Regions from separate parts of the Roseburia rectibacter genome, predicted to be linked through region 1. Evidence: predicted binding sites of a transcription regulator. Region 1 holds the regulator's gene; each other region holds the start of a gene.
What was found. Region 1 encodes HrcA, which represses chaperone genes, less so after heat shock. Its sites were predicted from a motif close to TGTTAGCACTCNNNNNNNNNGAGTGCTAACA; they were not measured.
Positions count from the first base shown of each region.

Region 1 (7,570 bases):
TCTTTTCTCTTCTTATCCTGTGCTTCGAACTCTGCAGCTTCTTTTACTGCCTTATCGATCTCATCATCAGACATGTTAGAACCTGCTGTGATTGTAATATGCTGTTCTTTTCCAGTTCCTAAATCTTTTGCAGATACATTTACGATACCGTTTGCATCGATATCGAATGTAACCTCAATCTGCGGAACACCACGACGTGCTGGCGGGATACCATCGAGACGGAACTGTCCAAGGGATTTGTTATCTCTTGCAAACTGTCTCTCACCCTGTACAACGTTGATATCTACTGCTGTCTGGTTATCTGCTGCTGTTGAGAAGATCTGGCTCTTCTTTGTAGGAATTGTTGTATTTCTCTCGATCAGTCTTGTTGCGATACCACCCATTGTCTCGATGGAAAGTGAAAGTGGTGTTACATCAAGAAGTAAGATCTCACCTGCACCTGCATCTCCTGCAAGTTTACCACCCTGGATAGATGCACCGATGGCAACACACTCATCCGGGTTCAATGTCTTACTTGGCTCTTTGCCTGTTAACTGTTTTACTTTATCCTGTACTGCCGGGATACGTGTAGAACCACCAACTAATAATACCTGACCAAGATCAGCATTAGTAAGTCCTGCATCTCTCATAGCATTCTGAACCGGGATAGCTGTCTTTTCAACGAGATCATGTGTCAACTCATCGAATTTTGCTCTTGTTAAGTTCATATCAAAGTGTTTCGGTCCCTCAGCAGTTGCTGTGATGAACGGAAGGTTGATATTTGTGGTTGTTGCAGAAGAAAGCTCTTTCTTTGCTTTCTCAGCAGCTTCTTTTAATCTCTGAAGAGCCATCTTATCAGTAGAAAGATCAACACCTTCTGCTTTCTTGAACTCATCGATCATCCACTGTGTGATTCTGTTATCAAAATCATCACCACCAAGATGTGTATCACCGTTTGTAGATAATACTTCGATAACACCATCGCCAATCTCAATGATAGAAACATCAAATGTACCACCACCAAGGTCGTATACCATGATCTTCTGCTCTTTCTCATTGTCAAGACCATAAGCTAAAGCTGCTGCTGTCGGCTCGTTGATGATACGTTTTACATCAAGGCCTGCGATCTTACCTGCATCTTTGGTTGCCTGACGCTGGGCATCGTTGAAGTAAGCCGGAACTGTGATAACAGCCTCTGTTACTTTTTCTCCTAAGTATCCTTCTGCATCAGCTTTTAATTTCTGTAAGATCATTGCAGAAATCTGCTGTGGAGAATACTGTTTATCATCAATTGCTACTTTATAATCAGTACCCATATGTCTCTTGATAGAAGATATGGTCTTTTCTGCGTTTGTAACAGCCTGACGTTTTGCAGGCTCACCTACTAATCTCTCGCCTGTTTTTGTGAATGCAACGATAGATGGTGTTGTTCTTGCACCTTCCTGATTTGCGATAACGGTAGGTTTTCCACCTTCCATAACAGCTACACAACTGTTTGTTGTACCTAAGTCAATACCAATGATTTTACTCATAATGATTTCCTCCTCATCTAATATCTATGAAATACTTAGTTTGCTACTTTTACCATACTGTGTCTTACTACAGTATCTCTGTACATATATCCCTTCTGGAGTTCTTCTGCTACTACATTTTCTCCTAAGGTTTCATCCTCCACATGCATTACTGCGTTGTGGAAATTCGGATCAAATTCTGCACCGACTGCTTCGATCGGTGTTACACCTGCTTCCTCTAATACGGTAAGCATCTGGCGGTAGATCTTATCCATTCCGACAACAAAAGCATCTTCTTTGCTTTCTTCCGGAACAGCTGCAAGACCACGCTCGAAGTTATCAATTACCGGCAGGATCTTTTCTACGATCGTTTTGGCTCCCATATCGTACATCTGTGATTTTTCCTTTTCTGTACGCTTACGGAAATTATCGAACTCTGCCATCTGTCTTTTGACTTTGTCAGTAAGCTCTTCGATCTGCTCATCCTTTTTATCTTTTTTCTTTTTGAAAAAAGATTTCTTTTTATCTGAATCTTCAGAATCCGTATCAGCATTTTCTGCTTCTTCCGTATCTGCTGTCTCAGTTGTCTCTTCCGTGGATGTCACATTTTCATCCGTCTGGGTTTCAGAAGCATTTTCCTCTGTGGAATTCTCCATTGCTTCGTCTAATACCTCTTCATTCATCTCTGACATCTATGAACCACCTTTCTATGTCTGTTCCTTATCCTTGTTTAAAATTCCATCTAAGGAATTTTTCAAGGTTTTCAGGTTATCCATTACTTTCTCATAATCCATTCGCTTCGGTCCGACAATTCCTATCGTTCCACGAACGCCTTCGCCCAATTCATAAGTTGCTGTCACAACACTGCAGTCCTTCATGGTCTGTATCGGGCTTTCATTTCCTATATAAACCTGAATCCCTGTATTATCATCATCTAACAGGTTTTCAGTTACAAGGCTCGCTAACTGCTGTTTCTCCTCAAATGTGGAGATCAGCTCACTCGCTTTCTCCGAATCACTTAACTCCGGATATTTAAAGAAGTTGGTTGTTCCGCTTGTATAAATGCGGATGTCCTCATCCTGTCCCATCGTCTCTGCCACAGTATCAAGCACATCACTGATGATGTCACTGTGAATGCCTGCCTGCTCTTTCAGCTTTGCAATGGTTCCAAGATTGATCTCCTGCAATGCAAGACCATTTAAATTCGCATTTAACAGGAAATTCAGTTTTAACATCGTCTCATTATCGATTGGTTCACTGACCGGAATAATTTTATTCTTGACCAGATTTCCTTCGGTAACGATCGTTGCTAAGATCTGTTCTTCATTCATATTGGATAACTGGATGAACTTTACTTTATTCTTATGGAACGTCGGTGCTGTTACCATCGTTGCATAATTGGTATTGTTCGCCAATATCTTTGCCACTTGCTGCAACACCTGATCCATCTTCTCCGTGTGTTCGATGACGAAACTCTTCATCTCATCGACCTCACGTTTTTTCTCTTCCATCAGATGATCCACATAAAAGCGGTATCCTTTGTCAGAAGGAATCCTGCCGGCTGAAGTATGCGGCTGTAAAATGTATCCAAGTTCTTCCAGATCTGCCATCTCATTACGGATCGTTGCAGAGCTTAAATTCAAATCGGTATACTTGGATATCGTTCGTGATCCAACCGGTTCGCCTGTCTCTAAATAGTTGCGGATGATTGCATCAAGAATTTTCGTTTTTCGTTCGTCTAACTCGAATTCCTCGTCCATTCTCTTCTCCATCTCCATACTCTGTAACTCTCTGTAAGAATCTGGCATCTGCCTTAGTTCCCAGTTACTTTTTATATCTGTTAGCACTCGTTATTGTGGAGTGCTAACATCTATGTACTTAAAATAGCACCATCATATTCTTTTGTCAACACTAATTTTTATAATTTCTGCGGTTTTATATTTTTTTTATAATTTTACGGTTTTATTCCTTTTTCTTCCTATATATATGAGGATTAATCCGATCAGAACACTGCCACTAACAACCACCAGATAACGCACCAGATGATTTCCTGCATCCAGTCCCAGACTCTCCATAATCTTTTTATACCAGAAATATACCAGCATGTGTAAAAGAAAAATCTCAGTCGAGAGTTCACGCATAATCTTTGCCATTGCTCCCCGCTTATCGCTTACCGGACAAAAAGCGGCTGCCAGAAAAAGATTTGCCGTGACAAGAGGTGTCATTAGATACATATCATGGGATGATTCGCCAATTTTCTGAGTGACGATCCACTCTTCTAACATCATGAGTGCCAGAAAAACTATCGTATGCCATCCATAATCATTTTTTCTGATCCGGTCTGCCTTTACCCGGAACAAATATCCCATCGTCACAAACGGGAATCCAAAAAACAGGCCATTTCTTGCGGTGGCAAATACAGAAAGATACCATCTGATCTCATTTGCAGCCAGAGAAAGATCATCAAAAGCATGATGATAAGTGTTATGGCAGACTCCAGCCAGATATAATAGTACGGCAGCCACTACAATTCTTTTTACACTCCACTGAAAGTGCGTTGCAAGAAGATACAATAACAGTACCGCCACAACCGTTGCAAGAAGATACCATAGCTGTATATAAGAACCGATCAGAAAAAATCTTCTCGCCAGTTCTGACAAATTTCCGGCAGCACTTCTTTTTTTCTCCCAGAACCGGTCAATGATCGGAATCAGATATAACAGACTCCACCATACATACATCTTTATAATATGGAAAAGATATTTTTTTACCCTGCCTTTGTCCGCTATTTTTTCTCCCATAAAATATCCGGTACATACAAAAAAGAACGGCACTGCCATCCGGCAGATTACCTGCTGAAATTCGTGTGAAAATACCGGAGCAGCCTCTTCAAATGGTGGAATGTGAATGGCAACAACTAGAAATGCTGCTGCAAATTTCAGAAAATCAAGTGCCCTGTATTCATTTTTTTCCGATAGATATATCGTAGACATCTTAGATCCTTTCTTTCGTCCTGCCCTGTTCTTTTTTTCTCTTATCACCCGTTCTATATCTGAAAACAGCAATCCCGATCACCGACAGGATTCCAAGACCGCTCAAAACAGCACCCGTTTTTAAATACGGTGTACAGTAATAAAATTCGATCTGATGTATTCCCTCCGGCACATCAATTGCCATATACATCGTATCTGCCTTTAAAACATCTGCTTCCTTGCCATCAATATACGCCCGCCATCCACTGCTGTATGGGACCGTCAGACAAAACAATTCTTCCTGATCTGTCTCAAGAGTACCGGATATCCGGTTGGTATCCATGACGACCCCTTTTAAAACATTCTGTTTCAGTTTTTTTGCCAGACTATCAACCTGCTGCATCGGCTGACATACGATCTGCATCTCATCAAACCGGTAAGTCCCCTTTTCATGAAATGTCAGTGTAATTTCATCTGCTTTTTCATCACGATAGCCGGTATTGATCAGATAATCATCCACACCACTGTAAAAATTATTCTTTCTGGTAAGGAATGTAATCATCTTTGTAATCTTTCCACAGGTCACATCAATGTGCAGACGGCTCTTCGACTGTGTTAAGGTTTTTCCTTCCTCCGAAAACCCAAGTCCCTTTAATATAAAGTATGTTTCGCTCTCCGGCATCCCCTCAAAGGAAAGTGTGACCGACGCTTTCTTTTCTGTCGCTGTAAATCCCTGGTCTGTCAGTTCCACGTTATGCATATCCGTAATCTCATAAGAAATCTCTTTATCTGTAAATTCCATTCCGGTTTCCTTCTGAGCTAATGCAGCCGGAACCTTATCATCCTCCACAATGATTCCCTGTAAAAGTGCCTGCTGTTTTTTTGTTACATCCAGCTTTTCATAGATACTCCGTGGAATTACTGCACTGCCTGCGAATCCGACCGGCAGTACGGAATCATTCTCATAGGCATCGCATTTCACTTCATACTGTCCCCCCGCGCCAAGTGTTCCACGATTGATACAGACGTTGTAACCATATGGACGCAGTCCTTTATTCCCGGACGGCACCACATAATAACGCACGCCGGAAAGTACTTCTAACATCGTGCGCGCATCAAACCCGGAATAACAGAAATCCCTGGTCTGATTGATGTACATTTCTCTCTGAAACTGGTTGATATCCGGGTTTGCAAGACTGAAATAATAGGAAGTACCATTAATTCCAAGCTGCATTGCCGTGTTTTTCCACTCCTCAGACTGCAGGGACTCATAGCGGTATGTCGTATCTTTCGCATGATTTTTCACAAGGTTTCCAGCCGCACCCTTTGTCAGCATGGAAAGTGCCTCCCCCTGTGTGGCAAATTCCTCCACATAACCGCCCGCCTGTGGCGCATATTCTGCCCATCCCTGATAGATCAGTTCCAGCATCACGACCACTAACAATGCCGCTTTAAAAACAAATTTTTCTTTCGTCTTTTTCCCGGTTCCGACAATGAGGACTAACAGCACGGAAAATAATAATAATGCCACTAATACATACTGTTTCTGATGCTTTCCAAGCACCTCCAAGCACAGGCAGATATAGGTGATCCCCGCCCAGAAAAGTGCTATTTTTTTCTTAAAATGCATCTCCATCATCTGTGGATACATTTTTACCGCAATAAAAGACACGAGCATAGAATATGCCCACATGTAACGGTTTACCACATAACTTCCACCATTCAACATTTTTCCCGCAAATGGGAACAACAGTAACAGCGTCATAAGTACAAATCCGGCACGCAGTCCCCTGTTTTTTCTTCGCCCAAGAAGAAGCAGCAGCACTGCCAAAAGGACGATTCCCGTATATCCCAGTTCACTCCAGTAGGTCGAACCTCCGATCAGGAATCCATAAAATAATTTCCGATAATAAGATAACGGATAAAGCAATGAAAACGTATGCTGTGCTCCTGCCCTTCCTGTAGATAATGTCATGGCAACAACCGGAAGCAGAATAATAGAAACAGATGACAGCGTTACAAACGAGTATGCCGCAAAACGCCATACCCAGTACCATACCGTCTTAAAAACCGGTTTTCCAAACAGCATCAGGTAACGAAGCAGGGCATAGATGGCAACAAAGATACAGATCATATAGGTAAAATAAAAACTGCTGACCGTTGCCACCGCAAGCATTCCCATATATAACCATGGTTTCTGTTTTTTATAAATTTTATCCACACCAATCAGGATCAACGGCAGATAAATCATCGGATTTAAAAAATACGGATGGCGCACCGCAATGATAACCCAGAAGCAGAAATCATATACCATTGCCCCAAGCAGCGTAGAATAAGGTTTCTGTCCGTGATACCTGCAATATGCAGAAAATGCCAGTCCGGCAAAATAAATCCTTACCAGAACCATCGCATTGTAAAAAAGTTCCATATACTTTTCATCCGGCACAAACACCGATAAAAGATTGAGTGGATCACCGATCACATAATAATGAAGCGTCGTCAGCACATCTGAGCCAAGTCCGATATGCATGTCCCACAGCGGAACCGAAAGCCTGTGTTCTGTAATAAGCGTATCTATGATCGATAACAGCCAGGAACGGTAATAAAGCAGCGCATTGAAATGCTGCTGCAAACCGTCTGGAACCCATATAAAACTCTTTTTATTTATGATAAATACGGAGAATACCGCCCCCGCAATGATTGTAAAACATATGGTATATGCCAGAGCAAACCAGACTTTTTTACTGACGTTACCATTTTTATTCCGTAGGAATCCCATTTTTTAATTTCTCCCATAGAAAAAGACCAAAGCACATTGTCTCTGGTCTTTCTCCTGATCATATCTTTTCTTTTACCAGTTGAACTTCTCTGCGAAATAAGCATCCAGATCCTCGATCTTAATACGCTCCTGCTCCATGGTATCACGGTCACGAACCGTTACGGCACCGTCATTTTCAGACTCGAAATCGTAGGTTACACAGAACGGAGTACCGATCTCATCCAGTCTTCTGTAACGCTTTCCGATATTTCCTCTGTCATCAAATTCACAGTTATATTTGTGTGAAAGCTGCGCGAATACTTTCTCAGCACCTTCATTTAACTTCTTGG
Region 1 covers NZ_CP092473.1:2,724,530-2,732,099, forward strand. The annotation lists gene dnaK (molecular chaperone DnaK) at 1-1,511, opposite strand, end outside; gene grpE (nucleotide exchange factor GrpE) at 1,547-2,182, opposite strand; gene hrcA (heat-inducible transcriptional repressor HrcA) at 2,198-3,250, opposite strand; gene H8S51_RS12755 (acyltransferase family protein) at 3,437-4,483, opposite strand; gene H8S51_RS12760 (YfhO family protein) at 4,485-7,241, opposite strand; gene H8S51_RS12765 (glycine--tRNA ligase) at 7,314-7,570, opposite strand, start outside.

Region 2 (7,570 bases), 870 kb from region 1:
TCCCGTCCCCCGCCTTTTACATAACTTTCATAGATATCTTCCACATCCGCAATATAGTCAGTCGAATAAAGCATCTGACTTAAAATACGCTCCTCAAGATCAAACGTATCTATATCAAACTCGCCGGCTGCTTTCCAGATTTCCGCCATGGTCTTTGTTGCGCCATTATAATATTTGCAGAGATAAATAAGAATTACATCATTATAGATGCCCCTGTAAAATACGTACTCTGCAAATCCAAGCAGAAAATCATCTTCCTCAAAACCTGCTGTATGGATCGCATAACTGCATAAAGAGACACATGCTGCCGTATCCATATGCTCATATCCACATTCTTCTGCCATTCGATACGCTGTTTCATACAAATGTTCTTCTGTCAGATACTGCATCAGCATACGACGCGAAGCTGTTGATAAGAGTTTATGATCCAGACCAGTCAGGCATCCTGCCTCATACTTTCTTTTCCGATAAAATGATATAACCTGTTCTGCAACATCTCTTTTATAGCGGTCACTTACCAACGGTGATTTCAAAACAGCCCACACACCCGGAAAATCCGGATCATCAACTTCTTCTCCGCCCTTCTGCTGCATGGAATAAAGAATATAAGGCAATTCTTCCTGTGCAAACTCCATACACTTCTTTACACAGCCGTCAATGTCCATCAACGGCTCTTCGTAATAACCAATATCCCCGCAAAAACGATTGCCATAAATATCTTCCATGATCAGGCAGTAATCCTTTGTATGTACGGTAAAATATGCTGCTCCGTTCCGGATCACGGCTTCCTTATTATCTGCATTGTTGCATGCGTATTCATAAACTTCTATCTTTGCGGCACGTGAATCTGTGTAGATCACCTTATGTGTAAAAAGAATTTCAGATGCCCAATGTGCAATATCCGCATTTATGATACCCTGTGCAAACATCTCATCATAAATCACAGCCAGATTATCATCTACATGACCTGCCTCAAGCTGCTCCATCGCAAAGCGTTCTATGATCGGCAGATACTTCTGATATACATCAGGCTGTATTTTTTTTGCCGCAATAATATTGACAAATAAAACCGCCTTCTGCTGCCAGGACAATCCACTGTCATACTGAAAATACATCTGAATCATCTTCGGTACACGCTCAAGTTTTCTTCCATCCAGTGATAAAAGATATGCTTCATACAGGCTTGTAATACGAATCTCTCGTTCTATTCCAAGCTCATACCAGTGATGATATTTTGCACCAAAGCACTGGCTGCGGATCAGATATCCCAACACCGTCGTCAACATTTCATCATCTGGTTTTACCTCATAACATGCTTCTAAAATACGGTATAGAAACGGATGATACTCCTTTTTCCCTGCGACAAGACCCGTTACCTGTATTGCAATATCCCTTGTCATAACACCCCATTTTGCAGTCCAGTATAATATGCGTGTTTCAAATGTTCCAAGTTTTGTCAGTAAATAAGGGTCCTGCCAGATCAGATAATATGCCTCCAGATAAAAATACGGACTGTTATCATAACGCATCCAGTCCCGGACTGCTTCTAACCTTTCTGCCGGTTTCTGATAATACTCTTCTTTTAAAAATAACAGCACCCAGAACAGCATTGAATCATCCGGATGCATTTTAAAAATCTGCTCCACCTCTATCGTCAGACGATCTACGTAAGACGGCTCCCGTTCCATCAGTGTGCACAGATAAAGATAATATCCCCATTCCGGGCTTGTATGATCCTCACATGTCCGTTTAAAATCATCTAAAATCCAGGATGCCTCCTGTCTCTGGCGATTGATGATCAGTGCCTGTGCTTTCATCAGTCCATATATTTTTTCATCCTTACACAAAGTAGATAAATGGTCTAAAATAACTCCCGACTGGTTCGCCCATACGCCTGTCACGATCCGCTTCAGGCGGTATTCCAGATAAAGCTGCATTAATTTTGCTCTGGATTTCTGGATATCTAAAAAAACAGGTTCATTTTCTGTAGCATTTTCCGGCTTTGATGTGGCACATACATGATAAATTAACGTTTCCTGTCCCGGCACTTCCAGACATATCTTTCCAAAATTCTTTCCGGCATGCATTTTTTCTGCCACAATGTAATATTCTACATCGCAGACGCTCCCCACGAACATCTCATCGGTAACCCTTGGCTTCTTCAAGGCTAAAAAACCTGCATCTGAACTGACTCTGATTTCAAGATAACCGTGCTGGCTCCTGTTTATCTGAAAAGTTTCCAGTCTGTTTTCATGTACCTGATAAAATACAGCATTGCTCTCTTTTAGCAAAACCTTTGTACGCTTCTTTTTATGAATACCGATCAAAAATTCTTCTACCTTTTGACCGGAGGGAGTTCCTTTTGACAATCCCTCATACAAAAGCATTTCTCTTTTTTCACCGGAATGAAATATATTTTTAAATTTTCCAGAATAAAACAGATGAAATGCCTCTTCAAAATCATTTTCTGACAGTCTGGCAAAATCGGATAAATTTTTTATTTTCCCGACAGAAGATTCCGCATACAATTTAGAAACAGACACAACAAAAGAAAGGTTATATTCACCCTGTTCTACTACAATACAGAACTCTCCTTTTTGAATATCACCTTCAACCAGACCATAACTATGAAATTGGTAACGAATCCTTATTTCTTCCCCTTCAAACTGTGGTGTCAGACATTCCATCCTCGGATTGGAAGAATATACGATTCCACGCATCGGCACATGATTTGTGCTTGTGATCACAAAATCCCCCGAAACGTCATTTCCTTCCATTGCAGTAATGTCAATTTTATCCACAGAAATTGAAAGAGATGGCTTTAAGTGTTCGAATTTTCCCCTTGCCAGTTGTTGTATCCGTCTTCGCAAATCGACACCCGCTTTTTCTCTTTTAATTGCTTGCTTTTTCAATGACAATCATTATAATAGATTATAAACCAATTTGGAGGAGTTCGCAATGATAAAACACAAAGACCATTTTCACGGAAGTGATTTAGAAAAAATAGAGCAGATCTACGGCATCAGAAAAGAAGAGATCGTCAGTTTTTCTGCAAATGTTAACCCGCTTGGTGTATCACCGCTTCTTCGTACCGCTCTTTCCGAGCAGATCGATGTGATCACGACATATCCTGACAGGGAATATACATCTCTTCGTAAATGCATCGCAGAATACTGCGGTACAGAATATGAAAACGTCATCGTAGGTAACGGTTCCACAGAACTGATCTCTCTTTTTATACAGATTGAGCACCCGAAAAAGGCAATGGTCATCGGTCCTACTTATTCCGAATACGAACGTGAGATCTCTCTTGGCGGAGGTACGACACTCTATTATCCGCTTCGCGAAAAGGATAATTTCCGTTTAGATGTTGATGATTTTATCTCTCATCTGAACGAAAGCATTGATCTGATCGTTATATGTAACCCGAACAACCCTACATCATCCTGCATTACAAGAACAGAAATGCGTCACATCTTAGATGCATGCAAGGAACATGACATTTATGTCATGGTGGATGAAACTTATGTGGAATTTGCCGATAATATGGCTGATATCTCCGCTGTGCCACTGACAAACTATTATAACAATATTGTCATTTTACGTGGTACCTCAAAATTTTTCGCGGCACCGGGACTCCGCCTCGGCTATGCGATCACAGGCAACCGTGATCTGATCAAATCTATCAATACCAGAAAAAATCCATGGACGATCAATTCCCTGGCTGTCGTTGCCGGAGAGACGATGTTCCGTGACACTGCATACATCAAAGCTACCAAAGACCTGATCTCTTCAGAGCGTGCAAGAATTTATCAGACATTCCAGAAAAGCCCTGATTTTAAAGTATATGAACCAAGCGGCAATTTCATGCTGGTACGCATTTTAAAAGATGACCTTACTTCCCAGGATCTATTTGACCGTGCGATCCGTGAAAAAATGATGATCCGTGACTGCTCCACATTCCCATTTCTGGATAACAAGTACATCCGGCTCTGTATCATGAATCCAGAGGATAATGACAGACTGCTTGCCTGCCTGCTCCGGTAAATATCCGGTCAGACAAATCTGTTCACCAGCATTTGTTTTTGTAATTCATCAAAATATAAAATCTTATTTTCAGCACAAATTTCAACGCATTTTCCTAGAACAAAGAGTCGCTTGCGACTCTTTCGCGCTCGAGCGGTGCTGTTTACAGCTAACTTCTTCTCCGCGAGATGCGTAATTTCCTATGAATTTAAAAAACACAGCAGATCTTTACAATCTGCTGTGTTTTTCACATTCTTATTTATTACAACAGATTGTATTACAAAGCCATACAATCTATTGTTTTTTCTCTTAGAGACCTGTTATTACATCATTCCCATGCCAGGGTTGCCTGCCGGAACTGCCGGAGCATCTTCTTTGATATTAGCAACAACAGACTCTGTTGTAAGCAGTGTAGATGCAACAGAAGTTGCGTTCTGTAATGCTGTTCTTGTAACTTTAACCGGGTCAAGAATACCGTTCTCAACCATATCTACATACTCTTCGGTTGCTGCATTGAATCCGATACCGTCTTTAGACTCTTTTACCTTATTGATGATAACAGCGCCCTCAAGTCCTGCATTGGCAGAGATATAGTATAATGGAGCTTCCAGAGCTTTTAAGATAACTTTTGCACCAGTCTTCTCATCACCCTCTAAGGTGTCAGCTAACTCAGCAACAGCTTTAGTTGCATGGATATATGCAGAACCACCACCTGCGATGATACCTTCTTCGACTGCTGCTCTTGTTGCGTTTAAAGCATCTTCCATACGAAGTTTTGCTTCTTTCATCTCTGTCTCAGTTGCTGCACCGACACGGATAACTGCAACGCCACCTGCTAATTTTGCAAGTCTCTCCTGTAATTTTTCTTTATCAAACTCAGATGTTGTCTCCTCAATCTGACCACGGATCTGGTTTACTCTGCTTGCGATCGCATCTTTGTCACCAGCACCGTCAACGATCACTGTGTTCTCTTTCTGGACTTTTACAGATTTGGCACGGCCTAACTGATCCATAGTTGTGTCTTTTAATTCCAGACCAAGATCAGAGCTGATCACCTGACCACCTGTTAAGATTGCGATATCTTCAAGCATTGCTTTTCTTCTGTCACCATAGCCAGGTGCTTTGACAGCTACTACATTGAATGTACCACGCAGTTTGTTGACGATCAAAGTGGTAAGTGCCTCACCCTCGATATCCTCAGCGATGATAAGTAATCTTGCACCGCTCTGTACGATCTGCTCTAACAGAGGAAGGATCTCCTGAATGTTGCTGATCTTCTTATCTGTGATCAGGATATATGGATCGTCTAATACTGCTTCCATTTTATCCATATCTGTGCACATGTAAGCAGATACATAACCACGGTCAAACTGCATACCTTCTACTAAATCAAGCTCTGTCTGCATTGTCTTAGATTCCTCGATCGTGATAACACCATCGTTGGAAACTTTTTCCATTGCATCAGCAACCATGTTACCAACATTCTCATCTCCTGCAGAGATTGCAGCTACTTTTGCGATCTGGTCTTTTCCGTTTACCTTGGAAGACATTGCAAGGATTGCTTCTACTGCTTTGTCTGTTGCTTTCTTCATACCACGGCGGAGGATGATCGGGTTTGCACCTGCCTCAAGGTTCTTCATACCCTCCTGTACCATTGCCTGTGCTAAAACAGTTGCTGTTGTGGTACCATCACCTGCAACATCGTTTGTCTTTGTTGCAACTTCTTTTACAAGCTGTGCACCCATGTTCTCGAATGCATCTTCTAACTCGATCTCTTTTGCGATTGTAACACCATCGTTTGTGATCAGCGGAGCGCCGTAAGATTTATCAAGTACTACGTTTCTTCCTTTCGGTCCTAATGTTACTCTTACGGTATTTGCCAGTTTATCTACACCTGCACCTAATGCTGCTCTTGCTTCTGTGCCATATTTAATTTCCTTTGCCATATCTGTCTACCTCTTTCTGAAATTTATTAATGATAAAAATCTGTTTTACTTTGAACAATTATTTATTCTACGACTGCAAGAATATCATTCTGTTTTACGATAATGTATTCTTCTCCGTCTAATTTTACTTCTGTTCCTGCGTATTTTGAATAAATTACCTTCTGTCCGGCTTTTACCTGCATGGTAACTTCTTTTCCATCAACCATTCCACCAGGACCTACGGCAATAACCTCTGCCTCCTGTGGTTTTTCCTGTGCACTGCTTGTAAGGATGATACCTGATTTTGTGGTTTCCTCTGCCTCACACTGTTTTAATACGACTCTGTCGCTTAATGGAACTAATTTCATGTTGCTTACCTCCTGCTTATGATCATCTGTTTTATTTCTTTTGAGTAGTTATTAGCACTCATTTCTTTCGAGTGCTAACTTATGGTTCATATAATAGATTTTTATATTTGAATCTGCAACCAAATATATTTCTATTTATAATTATTTATCCCAATATTTTCTTATTTTTTCTCTCTTTTTCTCGTTTTTTTATAAGTTCACTCATTTTCTGTGATTTTATACTTTTTTTATTTTTTCAGCGGAGACTGTTTTACCGTGCGTTTTACGGTCTGTTTTACTGTCTCCTTCATTGCTTTATTTCCTTCCATCCAAAGCAGTTTTATGGCTCTTGAAAACAGTTTCTGCCGCTCCGGTGAAAGTTTACTGGTTTCTTTCATCAGTTCCTGTATTTTCTTCCATTTACTGTGGTAAAAATCATCTACCGTACGGATCCCGACTTTTTCGATCATATCAAATGCCGTCTCCACGATCTGTGCCCTCTCTTCCCCGTCTAACTGGTAAATCCATGATTTTATCGTTTCATCCAACAACAGGCTCTGCGCCGCAACCTGATCCACATGTACAAAAGATCTTCCGAGTACCTCCCATGACATGGCATCGTGCTGCTGGATCCCGCTGTTTGAGCTCTTGACAACTTCAAACGACTCCTGATGTTCTAAGAGCATTCCGACAATGGAAGATTCCGGCAGGATCGTGTGCAGCTTCGGCAGCATGCGCTGGTACTCTGTGCTTTCCACCATATCGCTCCGGAATCCCGGACCATCATTGCTGTACACATTTAAAATCTGGTTCTGGATCTGCGGATCACATTTTACGGAGGCATACACGGCAAAATTTCCACCCTTTGAATGGCCGCCGACACGCACCCTCTGCTTTTTGTCTGTCACTGCACGGTTCAAATATTCCACTGCCCGGAGCTGTCCCGGTGTTTCTGACAGATAACCCATATTAAAATCTTCCCGCCAGCCCGTGATCGTGTTGTCTGTTCCGCGAAATGCCACATACAGGCTGTCATCCGGCAGTTCCACACAGACCGCCGAAAACTGAAACTGTTCCTCATCCCGAATCTCATTGACATAGCAGCGTAGTTTTACATCCGAAAAACGTTTTGTTTCCGCCATTTTCTCCATAACAAACGGGGCCGATTTCGTCATGGATACCCGTGCCAAGATTTCGTCTTTATCATTCTTTTCCCAAAATTGTCCGGATGCCTCCTTAAGCGGTACAGCCGGCGCATTTTCCTCTGCTGTA
Region 2 covers NZ_CP092473.1:1,852,812-1,860,381, reverse strand. The annotation lists gene H8S51_RS08745 (DUF5717 family protein) at 1-2,870, opposite strand, end outside; gene H8S51_RS08740 (pyridoxal phosphate-dependent aminotransferase) at 2,959-4,047, shown strand; gene groL (chaperonin GroEL) at 4,350-5,972, opposite strand; gene groES (co-chaperone GroES) at 6,035-6,319, opposite strand; gene H8S51_RS08725 (DUF2974 domain-containing protein) at 6,547-7,570, opposite strand, start outside.
Region 2: groES (co-chaperone GroES) is a predicted target of HrcA. The motif match lies at 6,369-6,399, and genes of this name have one in related genera.

Region 3 (7,570 bases), 980 kb from region 1:
GTTACCAACTTCACTTATTTTCCCATTTACCAGTTCGCAATGTGTCCCGTTTATCACAAATTCTCTGCTGGTATCCACTCCCTGGGACGCAAGAAAGTCTAAAATATAATCGGTGTATGGATCTGTCATACTGGAAAAATACTGCTGGTCCGCAAAATGTATCAGGGTATTTAATCCCCCGATTATCATATTACATCTTTCATCATCTGCTTTGCTTCCGTTTCCATAGCCCTCGCCCCAGACAAAATCTTCCTGTACCGTCATGCTGTATCCATTTTCAAGATTAAATCTGCTTCCAACCCCAATCGTGATACTGTTTGTACCGGGATCATATGGTTTGTACCCTCTGGTTTTAAATGGCTGCTGTATGGTTCCAAAGGTTTGAATCTCGGATGGGAGATATGACATACCCGTAATGGCTGTAAACGCTTTCTGCCCATTCACATAAAAGGAAGTATGGGTTGCACTGTCTATATCCGCTGTAATCTCGACTTCCTCATCATTGGCAAAAGGATTCTGTCCGGTCATCCCGGTTCCATATGCATACAGCATTCTTGTAAACTGATATCTTGTATGTTCATCAAAATGATTCAGTGTCTCTGTATCTTCTCCCTTTACATCTCCATTGCAAAAATCAACAAATTTATTTTTGTCTATTTTATGTTCTAGCATAAGTCATTATTTTAATTGCACACCTTACGGTTTCATATCAAAGTCCCTATGCCAGCACATCAAATGTCGAAACTCCGCTTTCCGTCACTCCTATAGGAATTGAATTACCTACCAATTCCACCATTTTTCCTGTCAGGTCAGCTACATCTTTTCCATCAATTTTCAGATTATATTGCCGTTCTTCCTGATCCTGTTTTTCGGCACGCTGTTTTTCCAGTCTTTCCTCTGTCTCTTTCTTTTCTGCTTTCCTTTTCTCGAGTCTTTCTTCAAGTTCTTTCCTTGCTTTTTCTGTTCCCGGATCAACCTCATCTGTTACCAGTACTTCTTCTGTTATGCTATCATATCCATTTATTGTATCCGTTACACTCAGTACCTTACAGCCACGAGCACTTTGAGCAGCTTTCAATTTTTCGATACTTTCCGGTATTAAAGATAGATTATACTCCAACCATTGTTTTGTCTTTTCATCTCCCATAGCCTTTGACAAAAGAGAACTGTTTATATTTACGGAATAATCCCTGCTTCGTAAACAATCGTATTTTTGTGTTAAATAGTTCTTATATTCATGAGCATTCTTATATGTCCTGCCCGTTTTGTTTCCAGCATTTTGTGTATCGCCATAACGATTCGTATATGACGCATAAGTTTCTATTCCTGTAACTGCCATATTAACATATCTCCTTTCATTATTCGGAGTCCTTCCAACTATGCCACCTGTTGGATTTTTCTCACCTACATCTATACTTTAAAATCTAATCCACAAAGAGTATCATCCATCTGATCTAAAATACTTGTATCAAATGCATCTCCCGGCTTCCATCCAGGATTATTTTTCTTTACCAGTGTCTCCATTCTTGAAGCATAATCTCCAGCCATTCTGCTCAATGTCCACGAAGCGGAATTTCGCTGTTCAGAAGGAATCGTATTCAAATACTGTTTGATTACATCATGTCTCTTGCTTTCTTCTGGTATATATGCACCATTGCTACTGATAAAATCCTGCTTTACAACCTTTTCTAAATCCGACTTCACCTTATCCGATACAGACACTATCTTTTTCCAATCCTTACCATTGATACAACGGTCTGCCTGTTCCTTTGATAAAAAAGGTACACCATCTTTATTATAGTAATAATTGTTATTTCTATATTGACACCCAGAATCTAGGGTCGTAATCCCAGTCTGCTTGTGTGAGAAATTTTTCTGAAAGAAGAATTTGTTTATTAGCAAACTTTGCGAAAATAAATTTTTATTGTTAATATTTACATTCATATTTCACTCTCTCCTATAATACAAAATTGTAGCCACATTACATTTTTAATATGTATAATATACTTTTATTGTTTCAGTGGATGTTGAAACTGTTCCTTTTGTAACAATCCATATTTTCCACTTGCCTGACGGATCAAAACCATTAAAATCATTAATTGTTATTGTTCCACTCTTACTTACTGTTGTATAATTAACATTTCCATTGCCATCTTCTACATATAAATAAAACGAATCACTTCCTGAACTAACCCTACTATACACCTCTATTTAAAATTCTGAATTATGAACTCAATTCCGTTACCAGTGAAGAATATCTTTTTGTCCGGTTCTTTATATCCTCCTCACTGACACCATAATAACAATATAAATCTCTGGCTATTTTCTTAAACCTTTTTATGACCGACTTATTGCCAGAGTAAGATATTCCAAATATATTCCAGGTATAATCTACCTCTATTTCCATTAAATCCTCACCAATTTTTATTTCATATAAATGAAAATCCATGGGAATTACATTATCAGGCATTTGGTCAATCAATTTATTTCTAATTTCCATTTCATTCAAAAAATTTTTAACAGATTCTTCATTATGAAAATCTGGTTTTGGAATATCCTTCCTTTGGCCCAAAAGTTCTGGTTTATGCTGCATAATCAAACTAGCTTTTAGATTTTTCTGTCGTTCTATCCAATTTGTTGCGGCAGGATTGATTTCCACTAAATCATAATGATCCTTTGCGTATTGCACCACTTCCGCAAGGGTATGCGGGTTGGCCGCTATTCTCTTTTCTATCCTTTTTCGTCTGGATTGATAGATAGCTTTTCGGATTCTAATCTTTAGAGATTGCTTTTGAGCTTCTCCAAATATAAAAACACTTGTGGGACCATCTTCACCATTTATTATGGAAACTTGATTGATACTTTTATTTTTCATAAGTGCCCTCTACTCACAAATCCCGATTATATCGGTGATTCACAATCTTTTAGCCAAAATCGCAGTTCCATAACCGTCACAGCAATTTTATACTTTACTTCGATTTCAATCTTTTCTGGTGGATTGACTAAAAGCCTGTCAATATCATTTTCCTCAACACCAGCCATTTTTGCTATCGTTAGCTTGGATATGCCATGATAGGAAACAAGCACTTCCAAAAAACCGCTTAATTGCCTATCCTTATCTTCAATCGCTCCAAAATACAGAAATCCTGCTTTACTAAGTATTTTAAGACGCAATGCAGGATCATCTGGCAAACATTCCACATTGCCCATTACTACTCAATCTACTGTTTCTTCAGTTATTTCTAAATATTTTGAAAGAGTATTTTTATTAAAACGATACTCCTCAATTAAAGAAGTCAACATTTCTGAAATATTTTTTGTTTTTATCATATTTGTGCCTTAATCTCCACTTGTATCATTTACAATATTGCTTGTAACAAGTGTCCCTATGTGAAAGGCACACTCTACACTTTATTGTTGTTATCTTCCATTTTCCGAGCAATTATAACTTTTCCAATCTACGTTTATCAAATGCTCCAAAATTTAGATGCCAGCTCCCGATTTATGATAGATGAGAGAAAATTAGGATTATTATTCTGGAACACTTTCAGACTTTCAAAAAAAGCCGCTTTATTTTCTGTCTTTATATCTGAAAAAGTTGCATCCAGCTTCTGATCTTTTACATTTTTCTCCACATATTCCTCCGACTGCTTTTCGTAATTATCAACCATCGAAGGATTCTTTTTCACTGCCCCTTCATACCAATTTGTAAGGTATTTTAATGCATTAAGCTGTCTGTCCTCATTGCTGCTTTCTTTACTAATCTTCTGATATTCCGTGTATGCACTGCCGTCCATCGTCCTCATCATATCAAGCGCATTTGTAGTCTTTACAATATTGCTACCATGTCCAAGATATGTACCTTTCCCTACTCCATAGTCCATATTTCCGTTATTGTCAGCTTTTCCTGCGCTCGCAAGCTTTGCGATAGACTCCATTGCTTCCAAAAATGGTTTTATGCTATCTTCCGGGATAAAATTCTCTGCCGCATATTCCGCTTTTTTCATACCAAGTGAAATATTTGCCTGCCGTTCTTCCTCTGTCATAGAGCCAGTATTTCCAACAAGGAAATTCTGACGGATGATATCATACACAAATCCCTGTTCCTCTTTGCTGCAGTTCTCCACCGCAGATGCAACCGCCTTGTCTGCACCATACATTCCGGAATATGCCGGAAGTTCTAGGGAGTTATCAACCTGCGTAATTTCTTTTTGGAACGCTGCATTTCTCGCCTCCATTGATTCCCGCTGCTCCTGTGTTACATTGGCATCCACTATACCTTTCTTGTTTTCCACAAGTGCAGCCATTCCATCTCCCGAAAATTCAACAATAACCGCATCTCCATACTGCGAACCGATGTCCTTCATCGCCTGCAGGGTTTCTTCCCTTGACATCTTGTCCATAATCTTATTGCCATGTTCATCTGTAGTGTTAAATTCATACTTTACAAGGGTGTCTTTCTTATATATACCATTCCCATATGAGGGAATATTCGTTGTTCCTCTGTAAAACTGACTGTAATCAATATTCATAATATACACTCTCCTCTACTTTATTTTTTCTTAGGTATTTGTGAAATACCAAAAGTCTCATAAATACAATATTTTTACCACATAAAACATACTATATTTTTATAGTTTCATACTTGTATATATATCTTATGCAAACATATAATATCTGCCTAAATCATCAACTTTATATACATTATTTCCGGTATATGATCTAAAGTGATCGTAATATCCTTATTATAGGTATCCTTCGCGAAACTTAATGCCCGGTACTCTGTAATATTGAATTCGTAATAGTCCACATCCTCCGTATCCGATAAACTTCCCTTTAAATATCCGTCCGGCTTATTGATAAGTGCCGTCAGATCCAGTGTTCTTCCAAACACATCCTGATCCGTATATTTATTTGTTTTCCAGAAATAATCATTGGAAACTTTACTATTTTCTACTGCAATATTTTTATCAGTGGGTAAACCTTTTTTCTTAAAATCATATCCCACAAGCTGCGCATGCATCTCTACTGTGCGGGTTATTACCATCTGTTCATTCTCCTTGTGTATAATTACTTTTCATAATCATAATACTTTCCTGAAACTATACGCATACATATCCGAATACATGTTATCATGCGGTTGTGGCGTCAGCCTTCTATCCAATGCCGCCATATCCACCGTAAAACCACTGTCTGCCACAGAAAAAGCACCATTACTGAATTGAAACTCCGAAGTAAAGTCTGGAATCCCCAGATCACCGCTTGTCCGGTTATGTCCTATAATATTTATCAATGCATCCTTTATCCGCTCTATCTTGGCATTGTCCTTTGTTTTGTTAATCAGATTAGCAGCTTTTTCCGGCAGCCCGCCAATCTTTCCGTCTGGTGTCAGGTAAAGGTTCTCCAGAGAAATATCTTCTCCCGTAACCCCTTTTAAGTAACGCCTGACTTCCTGCACATCCGTGGCATACTGGTAGGTATTGGACGACAGATTTCCCACACTGTCAGCAATTCCTGTGTAATACTGATACATCCGGTCACTGTACTTTTCCTCTACCAGTTTCTGAACCTGTTCCCGGACTTCTTTATCTTCGATACCGCTCACTGTTACATTCCCATTGCTTTCAATCTTTATCTGCATTCCCTCCAGCTCATCACGGGAGATACCTTTGCTTTCCAGATCCTTTACAAAATCCTCGGAAAAATCATGTTTCAGTTCCGCCTTCTGCTGTGCTTTCTCAAAATCTTTCAGATTGGCAAAAATCTTCACATACTCCATTTCCGCATCATCCAGTGTCTTTCCTTCTGCCATGTCCTGCAACAATTCATCCACTGTGCGCCCGCCTTTGTATTGTTTTTCTTCCGGCAGACTTTCAAACTGCTTCTGGTGGAGTTTCTCCATTTCTTTTGTATAATTTTTCTCTGTATCCATCAGGACTTCATTATATTTGTCGAGGTATTCCCTCCAATTTTCATCTTTCCGGCTGTATGCACCGTGAAGGTTCCCGAATGCCTCCCTTATGGCATCGGTCTTTTCCTGTTCTTTATTTTCCGTAACCTTGAAACTGATTTTATAATAATCATGCGGAGAAACTTCTTCCCCATTTTTGTTTTCTATTTTGATACAATATTTATTGGTATTTGTATCCCAGTTCGGGATGGTCAGTGTTTTACGTCCTTCCCCGTCCCATTCTGCCTTTCCGACCTGATTGCCATATTCATCATATAAGGTGAGGTCATAATCACAGCCTTCCGGCATGTCCATGTATATTTGAACCCCAAAATAATTCTGTATGGTTCGATTAAATGGAATGGAAAAGTTGTAGAAATCCACATCCTTTTTATCACTGAGATTTCCTTTCAGACTGCTGGTTTCGTCCTTAATCAGAAAATCCAGATCCAGAAACGTACTTCCCTTCTTCTTGTCCGAAACCTCATAAGTGGTATGCTGTCTGCGATAAGTGTCATTGCTGCCAAGTGTACAGGAATCTTCCTGAAGTGTCATATTTTTCTTCAGTTTTCCTTCAAAAAATGCCACTGTTTCCTTTCCAGACATGAAAAAAATCGGTTTTTGACGAAATGCTGCCCCATATGTAGAATGATTACTGTTTATTTCCATTTCTATTTTCTTCTCCCCAATGATCTATTACAGTTCTGGCACTTACATACACAGAAGCAAGTACATGAACAAGAAGCATATGCCATAAATGTTCCTTTTTCAGTCTTTGTTTTCTTCCCTAATTTCATATGGAACTCCTCCTATCTCAATATCATTTTTGCATCATGCATTTATTATTCTCCTATTTTGGATGCCAACACTGTATAAAATTCTTTTTCCTGTTGCAGATATGCTGTCCTTTCCTCTGTCATTCGGAATCTATTCACTCTCCATAACGGTCCAAGTGATCTATTACTTTTATGACCATCTATACCAAGTTCCGCTATTCAAAAGCTGTGACATACTTTCTTCATATCTTTTCACTGCTTTCTGCTGAATGGAACTAGGCACCACATAATCGTTACCAACTTCACTTATTTTCCCATTTACCAGTTCGCAATGTGTCCCGTTTATCACAAATTCTCTGCTTGTATCCACTCCCTGTGACGCAAGAAAATCTAAAATATAATCGGTGTATGTATCTGTCATACTTGAAAAATACTGCTGATCCGCAAAATGTATCAGGGAGCTCAGACCACCTATCATCATATTGCATCTTTCATCATCTGCCTTGCTTCCGTTTCCATAGCCCTCGCCCCAGACAAAATCTTCCTGTACCGTCATGCTGTATCCATTTCCAAGATTAAATCTGCTTCCAACCCCAATCGTGATACTGTTTGTACTGGGATCATATGGTTTGTACCCTCTGGTTTTAAATGGCTGCTGTACGGTTCCAAAGGTTTGAATCTCGGATGGGAGATATGACATACCCGTAATTGCCGTAAACGCTTTCTGCCCATTCACATAAAAGGAAGTATGGGTTGCACTGTCTATATCCGCTGTAATCTCGACTTTCTCATCATTGGCAAAAGGATTCTGTCCGGTCATTCCGGTTCCATATGCAAACAGCAT
Region 3 covers NZ_CP092473.1:3,705,820-3,713,389, forward strand. The annotation lists gene H8S51_RS16935 (hypothetical protein) at 1-672, opposite strand, end outside; gene H8S51_RS16940 (DUF6033 family protein) at 719-1,339, opposite strand; gene H8S51_RS16945 (DUF3879 family protein) at 1,411-1,944, opposite strand; gene H8S51_RS16950 (hypothetical protein) at 2,225-2,875, opposite strand; partial or broken gene H8S51_RS16955 (HTH domain-containing protein) at 2,902-3,330, opposite strand; gene H8S51_RS16960 (hypothetical protein) at 3,468-4,532, opposite strand; gene H8S51_RS16965 (hypothetical protein) at 4,682-5,047, opposite strand; gene H8S51_RS16970 (hypothetical protein) at 5,084-6,619, opposite strand; gene H8S51_RS18550 (CLI_3235 family bacteriocin precursor) at 6,622-6,747, opposite strand; gene H8S51_RS16975 (hypothetical protein) at 6,917-7,570, opposite strand, start outside.
Region 3: H8S51_RS18550 (CLI_3235 family bacteriocin precursor) is a predicted target of HrcA. The motif match lies at 6,788-6,818, and genes of this name have one in related genera.

Region 4 (7,570 bases), 280 kb from region 1:
CATACTGGCTGACATCCTCTTTCTGACGGAATTTATGGCTGCACACCTCGTTTAACAACTCCGGCTCTAATTCCCACATTTTCACAAAAGTACTCTTTTTAAAAGGAGACGGCCCATGAACCGTGTAAAATCCTGTAAACAACGGGAACGCCAGTTCTAACATATTATAAATAAAATACATAAACGGATAACCGGGATGGAAATATGCTCCCGGCTGTTTTTTCATATTTTCACGTTTGTCAAAATATTTTGCCAGAAGCATGGCATTATTCAGGTAAATATATGGCATGACCTGATCTTTTGTATTTGCCACATCAGGCTGAAGAGCCAGCATATCCACCGGAAGATCATTTTTAAAATACTGTTCCGGTCTGACCTTTTTTATCAGAAACATATCATCATTAAAATATACAAAATTCTCTGCCAGACCTGGGATTCTGTGCATATTCCACTCAATGGCATGTGAATTAAATGTCGGCAGATATTTTTCTGGAATAAAATCTTTATGATTTACAATATTTAACTTCGGATGTTCTTTATTTAACCAGGATGGCAGATGCCCCCATGTAACAAAGTGTATCCTGCGCACCCATGGTGCAAAACGCTCCACACCACGAAACCAGTACCTCAGCAGATCCCAGTCTCTGTATCTCTCTTTTCTGTCATCCTGTTTCTGCGACAGATCCGGCTGCATACTGTACTCCATTTTCTGTTTCTGCCAGTCCGGATCATTGCCATCTACCCATGTGATCACAAAATCAATTTCCGGAATGTTATTGTCGCATGTCATAATAATCTCCATTTCTGCCCAGCAAACATCTTTTTCATCTGCTTAATAAATTTCACTGTTATCATGATAAAACAAATCCTGCAAAATGAAAATCCTATTTATCTGCTTAATTTATATTTTTTTAAGAAATACTGGTTTTTCCCTGTTTTAAGGCATTTCCGTTTCTTTTGTTAGCACTCATTAAAAAAGAGTGCTGATTTTCTATTGACTTTTGAAATTTGCGGTTATAATATTAGATTCAGGCAGCAGCGAGGCGGATCTGCCCACTGCATTTTATTACGATTATAAAGGAGTGTTTGAATATGGCAGAGAAACATGGAAATCTTTCAATTAACAGCGATAATCTGTTCCCGATTATCAAAAAATGGTTATATTCCGATCACGACATCTTCTTCCGTGAGCTGATCAGTAACGGATGTGATGCGATCACAAAATTAAAAAAACTCGAAATGATGGGCGAATATACATTACCGTCTGACTACAAACCGGAGATCCACGTTGTTGTAAATCCGGAGGAAAAAACCTTAAAATTTATCGATAATGGTCTTGGTATGACCGCAGACGAGGTTGAGGAATACATCAACCAGATCGCATTTTCCGGTGCAACAGATTTCATTGAAAAATACAAAGACAAAGCAAACGACGATCAGATCATCGGTCACTTTGGACTTGGCTTCTATTCCGCATTCATGGTAGCTGATCAGGTAACGATCGATACATTATCCTACAAAGACGGCGCAACGGCTGTTCACTGGTCCTGCGACGGCGGTACTGAATTTGATATGGCTGATGGCACCAAAGAAGGCGTCGGTACAGAAATCACCCTTTTCTTAAACGAGGATTCCGTTGAATTTTCCAACGAGTACCGTGCAAGAGAAGTCATCGAAAAGTACTGCTCTTTCATGCCGACTCCGATCTTCCTTGAGAAGGCAAACGCTGAGACAGAATATGAGACGATCGACGCCGCTGATAAATTAGACACAGACACTGTCGTTGAGACGATCCATGAGGAAGCAAAAACAGAGGAGAAAGAAAACGAAAACGGCGAAAAAGAAGTCATTGAAGTTTCTCCTGCAAAAGATAAATTAAAGATCGTAAAGCGTCCGGTTTCATTAAACGATACCAACCCTCTCTGGGCAAAGAGTCCGAACGAATGCACCGACGAAGAATACAAAGCATTTTACCGCAAAGTATTCTTAGATTACAAAGAACCATTGTTCTGGATCCACTTGAATATGGACTATCCGTTCAACTTAAAGGGTATCCTGTACTTCCCGAAGATCAATACCGAGTATGATTCCATCGAGGGAACCATCAAACTTTACAACAATCAGGTATTTATCGCCGACAACATCAAGGAAGTCATTCCTGAATTCTTAATGCTCTTAAAAGGTGTGATCGACTGCCCGGATCTACCGCTTAACGTATCCAGAAGTGCACTGCAGAACGATGGTTTTGTAAAGAAGATCTCCGAGTACATCACCAAGAAAGTAGCTGACAAGCTGATCGGTATGTGCAAGACGGATAAAGAAAATTACGAGAAATACTGGGACGACATCAGCCCGTTCATCAAATTCGGCTGTCTGAAAGATACCAAGTTCTGTGACAAGATGAACGATTACATCCTGTTCAAGAATCTGGATGACAAATATCTCACTCTTCCGGAACTCTTAGTCAAAGAGGAAGAAAAGAAAGACGAAAACAAAGATGAAGCTGAGGTATTAGATGCTGACGGCAATCCGATCAAAAAGGAAAGCACCGATGCAGCAGATGAGAATACTGAGGAAAAAGATGAGCGCAAGGTAATCTACTATGTAACTGACAAACTTCAGCAGGGTCAGTACATTAAGATGTTCAAAGAGCAGAACATGGACGCTGTCATCTTAGACCACAACATTGATACTTCTTTCATTTCACAGTTGGAACAGCGCAACGAGCATTATAAATTCATGCGTATCGATGCAGATGTGACAGAATCCTTAAAGGACGAGACTTCTGCTGAGGACTTAAGGGCTGAGACAGATACCCTGACGGATGTATTCAAAAAAGCCTTAAACAATGACAAGCTGACTGTCAAAGTCGAGAAACTGAAAAATGCTGATATTGCTTCTGTCATCACTCTCTCCGAGGAAGGCAGACGTATGCAGGATATGATGAAGATGTACGCAATGAACGGCATGGGTGGTATGGACCCGAACATGTTTGCAGCAGATCAGACCCTGACGTTAAATGCAAATAACGAACTTGTAAAATACATTTTCGAGCACAAGGATTCTGAGCATGTTCCGATGTTCTGCGAACAGTTATACGATCTTGCAATGCTTTCAAACCAACCTCTGTCTGTTGATGCAATGTCCAAATTTGTACAGCGCAGCAACCAGATCATGATGCTTTTAGCAAAATAAATATGAGTCATCCAGTTTATTAGATCAAAAAAAGCGATGCCACCGGTTAAAACCGTGCATCGCTTTTTTCATTTAATTCTAATTTTACAGGAAAACGCAATCCTGCTTTTTAATTCTATTGTTACATTGAAATCTTATCTAAAATTCCGGTCAGATGGGCGATCGTCACACCATAATTGGTCATCGGAACCTGCTGTTTTTTTGCTCGGTCGATCCGGGACAGCACATATTTACGGTTAAACATACATGCACCGCACTGGATGACCAGATCATAATCTGATAAATCCTCCGGGAAATCCGTTCCACTTACAATATCTACCGTAAGCCCCTCCCCAGCACGTTTTTTTAACATGCGCGGGATCTTGACTCTTCCGATGTCTTCCTGCAACGGTGCATGGCTGCAGCACTCTGCAATCAGAACGTGTGATTCATTCGTCAGGGAGTCTAACATCTTCGCACCTTCCACATAATAAGGAAGATCCCCTTTATAGGCTGCAAATAAAACGGAAAATGAAGTCAGCATGCTCTCTTTGGGTTTGTGCTCATACACATAGCCAAACACCTGTGAGTCCGTAATGATCAGTTTCGGCGGTTCTTTTAAGGCTGCAAGTGCCGGCACCAGTTTGTCTGTTGTCACACTCATGACCAGACATTTTTTATCTAAAAGCTCCCGCAGCGTCTGCACCTGCGGCAGGATCAGGCGTCCTTTCGGTGCCTGAATATCCTGCGGCATAACCAGCAGGACAAGATCTTCCTCTGTGACAAGTTCTCCCGTGATCTTTCTTTCCCCGAAGTTTTCCGGTACAAGGCGGGCTAATTCTTCTCTTACCACATCGATTCCTGCCCCGGTTTCTGCACTGATTGCAAACGCTTTCTTTCCGGTTTTTTCTTTGATATATGAAATAAGTTCTTCTGTGTGCGGATCAATATCTGATTTTCCGACGAGGAACAAGACCGGTGTGTTTTTCTCTTTCAAAAACTGGTACCACTTTAATTCTTCTGTGATATCCCATTCATTATCCGGCTGTGATACCACGATCACTGCAATATCTGCCTTTTCTGCCGCCAGTTTTGTTTTCTCCACACGACGTTCACCAAGCTCGCTTGTATCATCAAATCCTGCTGTGTCAATGATCACACAGGGGCCAAGCGGGCTGATCTCCATCGGCTTATAGACCGGATCTGTCGTCGTTCCGGCAATATCCGCAACAATGGAAACTTCCTGATGTGTGAACGCATTGATAAAAGAAGATTTTCCACTGTTTGTTTTTCCAAACACACCGATATGCAGACGGTTGCTGCCCGGTGTGTCATTTAGTGTTCCTGCCATAGTACTCCTTTCGAACAGCCTGCGGGCATAATTTATCTGCCTTTGGTTTGTTCATTCCGAATATGCATCACGTTTTTCTTAGAATCTGAAATCACGTTTTCCTTCTGCAATATCATGAATATGCTCGTATGCAGTCTGTTTTACTTTCGGATTCGGAATCTTTTCGAGTTCTCTGTCGATCAGCTCCATACCAAGTTTTTTAGTCTCCTCGCTCGCATAATCCTCTAAGTATTCTTTTAACGTCATCAGCGCATTCGGGTGACAGCAGTTTAAGATCTGCATGTTTTTACAAAGTGCCATAAAACGGTCACCGGTTCTTCCCTCACGGTAACATGCCGTACAGAAACTTGGGATATAACCAAGTTTGATCAGCCAGTTTACAACCTCATCTAACGTTCTCTGGTCACTGACATCAAACTGCTCACTGGTCACTTCGTCCTCTTTTTCCGGCTCTGCATATCCTCCTACGCTTGTCTTTGATGCGCCGCTGATCTGAGATACACCAAGCGGAAGTACTTTATTTCTCACTTCCTGGCTCTCTCTGGTTGAGATAATCATTCCGGTATATGGAACAGAAACACGGATCAGTGCACAGATTTTTGCAAATGTATCATCGGAAATACCGTTATCAAACGCATCCGGATCAATATCATCTGCATGTTTTACTCTTGGAACACTGATCGTATGAGGTCCCACTCCATGTACTGCCTCTAAATGCTCTGCATGCATTAAAAGTCCTGCAAACTCATAGCGGTACAGGTCAAGTCCGAATAATACACCAAGTCCCACATCATCAATGCCGCCCTCCATTGCGCGGTCCATTGCTTCCGTATGATATGCATAATCATGTTTCGGTCCGGTCGGATGTAGTTTTTCATAGCTGTCTTTGTGGTAAGTCTCCTGAAACAGGATGTAAGTTCCGATTCCTGCCTCTTTTAATTTGCGGTAATTTTCTACGGTCGTTGCTGCAATGTTGACATTGACACGGCGGATCGCACCATTTTTATGTTTGATACTGTAGATGGTTTTGATACACTCTAAAATATATTCGATCGGATTGTTGACCGGATCTTCCCCAGCCTCTATCGCAAGACGTTTATGTCCCATATCCTGCAGTGCAGTAACTTCTTTTACGATATCTTCCTGTGTCAGTTTCTTTCTTGCAATGTGTTTGTTTTTCAGATGATACGGACAGTATACACAGCCGTTTACACAGTAGTTTGACAGGTAAAGCGGTGCAAATAATACGATACGGTTTCCGTAAAAGTCTTTTTTGATCTGCTCTGCAAGTTCATAAACTTCCTGGATCTTTTCCGGGATCTCACATGCTAAAAGGACAGATGCCTCCCTGTGATTTAAACCTTTTCTTAATTTTGCCTTTTCGATGATCTCATCGATCAGTGCCACATTGTCTTTGTTGGCATCTGCATAGGCAAGTGTCTCTTTGATCTCCTCGTCTGAAATAAACTCTTCTGCTTTTAATGATTTTGCGTTGTACATACATGCTTCCTTTCTTTCCGGTCAGTCTGCACCCGCTGTTACTGTTCACTCATACCGTGTGAGCAGTAACCACCCGCTTACTTTCCGGTTAGTATTTTTTATATGGTATGACAGTTTTTCTGTCACCTAAAACCGGCAATGCTATTTTAGAACTGCCAGTTCTTTATCTGTTTTCTCTGTTATGCCAAAAAATCTCCCCTGTTTACAACTACCTGATAACCAATGCTTTCCATGCGCCGCTGCATGCAGAAACGGCACTCTGCCGCCTCATCGCCGGTACAGATCTTATTGTCATATAATTTATATTTTTCACGCACGGCAACCGGAGACAGATTTGGCATGACAACATTCGCTCCTGCTAAGATTCCGAGCTCCCTGCCCTTTGGATGGATCGTTCCAAGTGCCGTGGTTGCCGGGAGCAGCACATGCGGATGGATCAGCCTTATGACCGACAGCAGCCGCAGTGTCATCTCCATCGTACCCGCCGTCTCATTGCCAAACGGCGTATCCTTCTGCGGGATAAATGGCCCGATACCGACCATCTGCGGTTTTAATCTGCGGATAAACTGCAGATCCTCCCACAAAGTATCTACGGTCTGATATGGCGAACCCACCATAAATCCACAGCCGGTCTGATATCCAATTTCTTTTAAATCTCTAAGACATCGCATCCGGTTCTGATAGGACATCTCCGCCGGGTGCAGCTTTTTATAATGTGCCTCATCTGCCGTCTCGTGGCGCAGCAGATACCGGTCTGCCCCGGCATCAAAATATGCCTGATAACTCTCCTTTGATTTTTCACCGATGGAAAGTGTCACCGCACAGTCCGGATATTCCTCCTTGATCTTTGAAACAAGATGACAGATTTTTTCATCTGAATAAAATCCATCCTCTCCCCCCTGTAATACAAAAGTCCGGAATCCCAGTTCATATCCGTTCTTACAGCAGGAAAGGATTTCCTTCTCCGTCAGCCTGTAACGGTCTGTGTGGCAGTTACTTCTGCGGATTCCACAGTAAAGGCAGTCATTCTTGCAGTAATTGGTAAACTCGATCAGTCCGCGGATATAAATATTTTTTCCATAGATGCGGTCACCCACACTCCGCGCACGTTGTTTTAAGTCCTGTATCATTGCCTTGTCCTCTGTGGAAAGAAGAAATGCGAGCTGTTCTTTTGTGATATCTGCTGTCTTTTCTATTGTCTCCGGCAGATTTTTAAGTTCACGCTCTGGCATGCCGTAGGTGCTCTGTGTGCTCTGTGTATTTTTGTTTTGATCTTGTATTATCTGGTTTTGTAACATAAATTCCTCATTTTTTAATTAGTAATTTCAATCACATCTGCACTGGTGTACTGTATCACTAACAATAATAGCGTACACTAGCTTATGCCAACATTAGAATACACTGTCTTTGCCGTGATTCCGTTAAGTCTGCCAATTTTGCCGGAAAGTGCATTAATGATATCCTGCGGCGCATCGATCGCAACACTGATGATATGTACATTCCGCTTGCGGTATGGTAAACCCATACGTCCGATGATATACGAAC
Region 4 covers NZ_CP092473.1:2,444,707-2,452,276, forward strand. The annotation lists gene H8S51_RS11570 (Stealth CR1 domain-containing protein) at 1-790, opposite strand, end outside; gene htpG (molecular chaperone HtpG) at 1,093-3,195, shown strand; gene hydF ([FeFe] hydrogenase H-cluster maturation GTPase HydF) at 3,317-4,525, opposite strand; gene hydG ([FeFe] hydrogenase H-cluster radical SAM maturase HydG) at 4,604-6,025, opposite strand; gene hydE ([FeFe] hydrogenase H-cluster radical SAM maturase HydE) at 6,205-7,323, opposite strand; gene H8S51_RS11595 (TM1266 family iron-only hydrogenase system putative regulator) at 7,401-7,570, opposite strand, start outside.
Region 4: htpG (molecular chaperone HtpG) is a predicted target of HrcA. The motif match lies at 959-989, and genes of this name have one in related genera.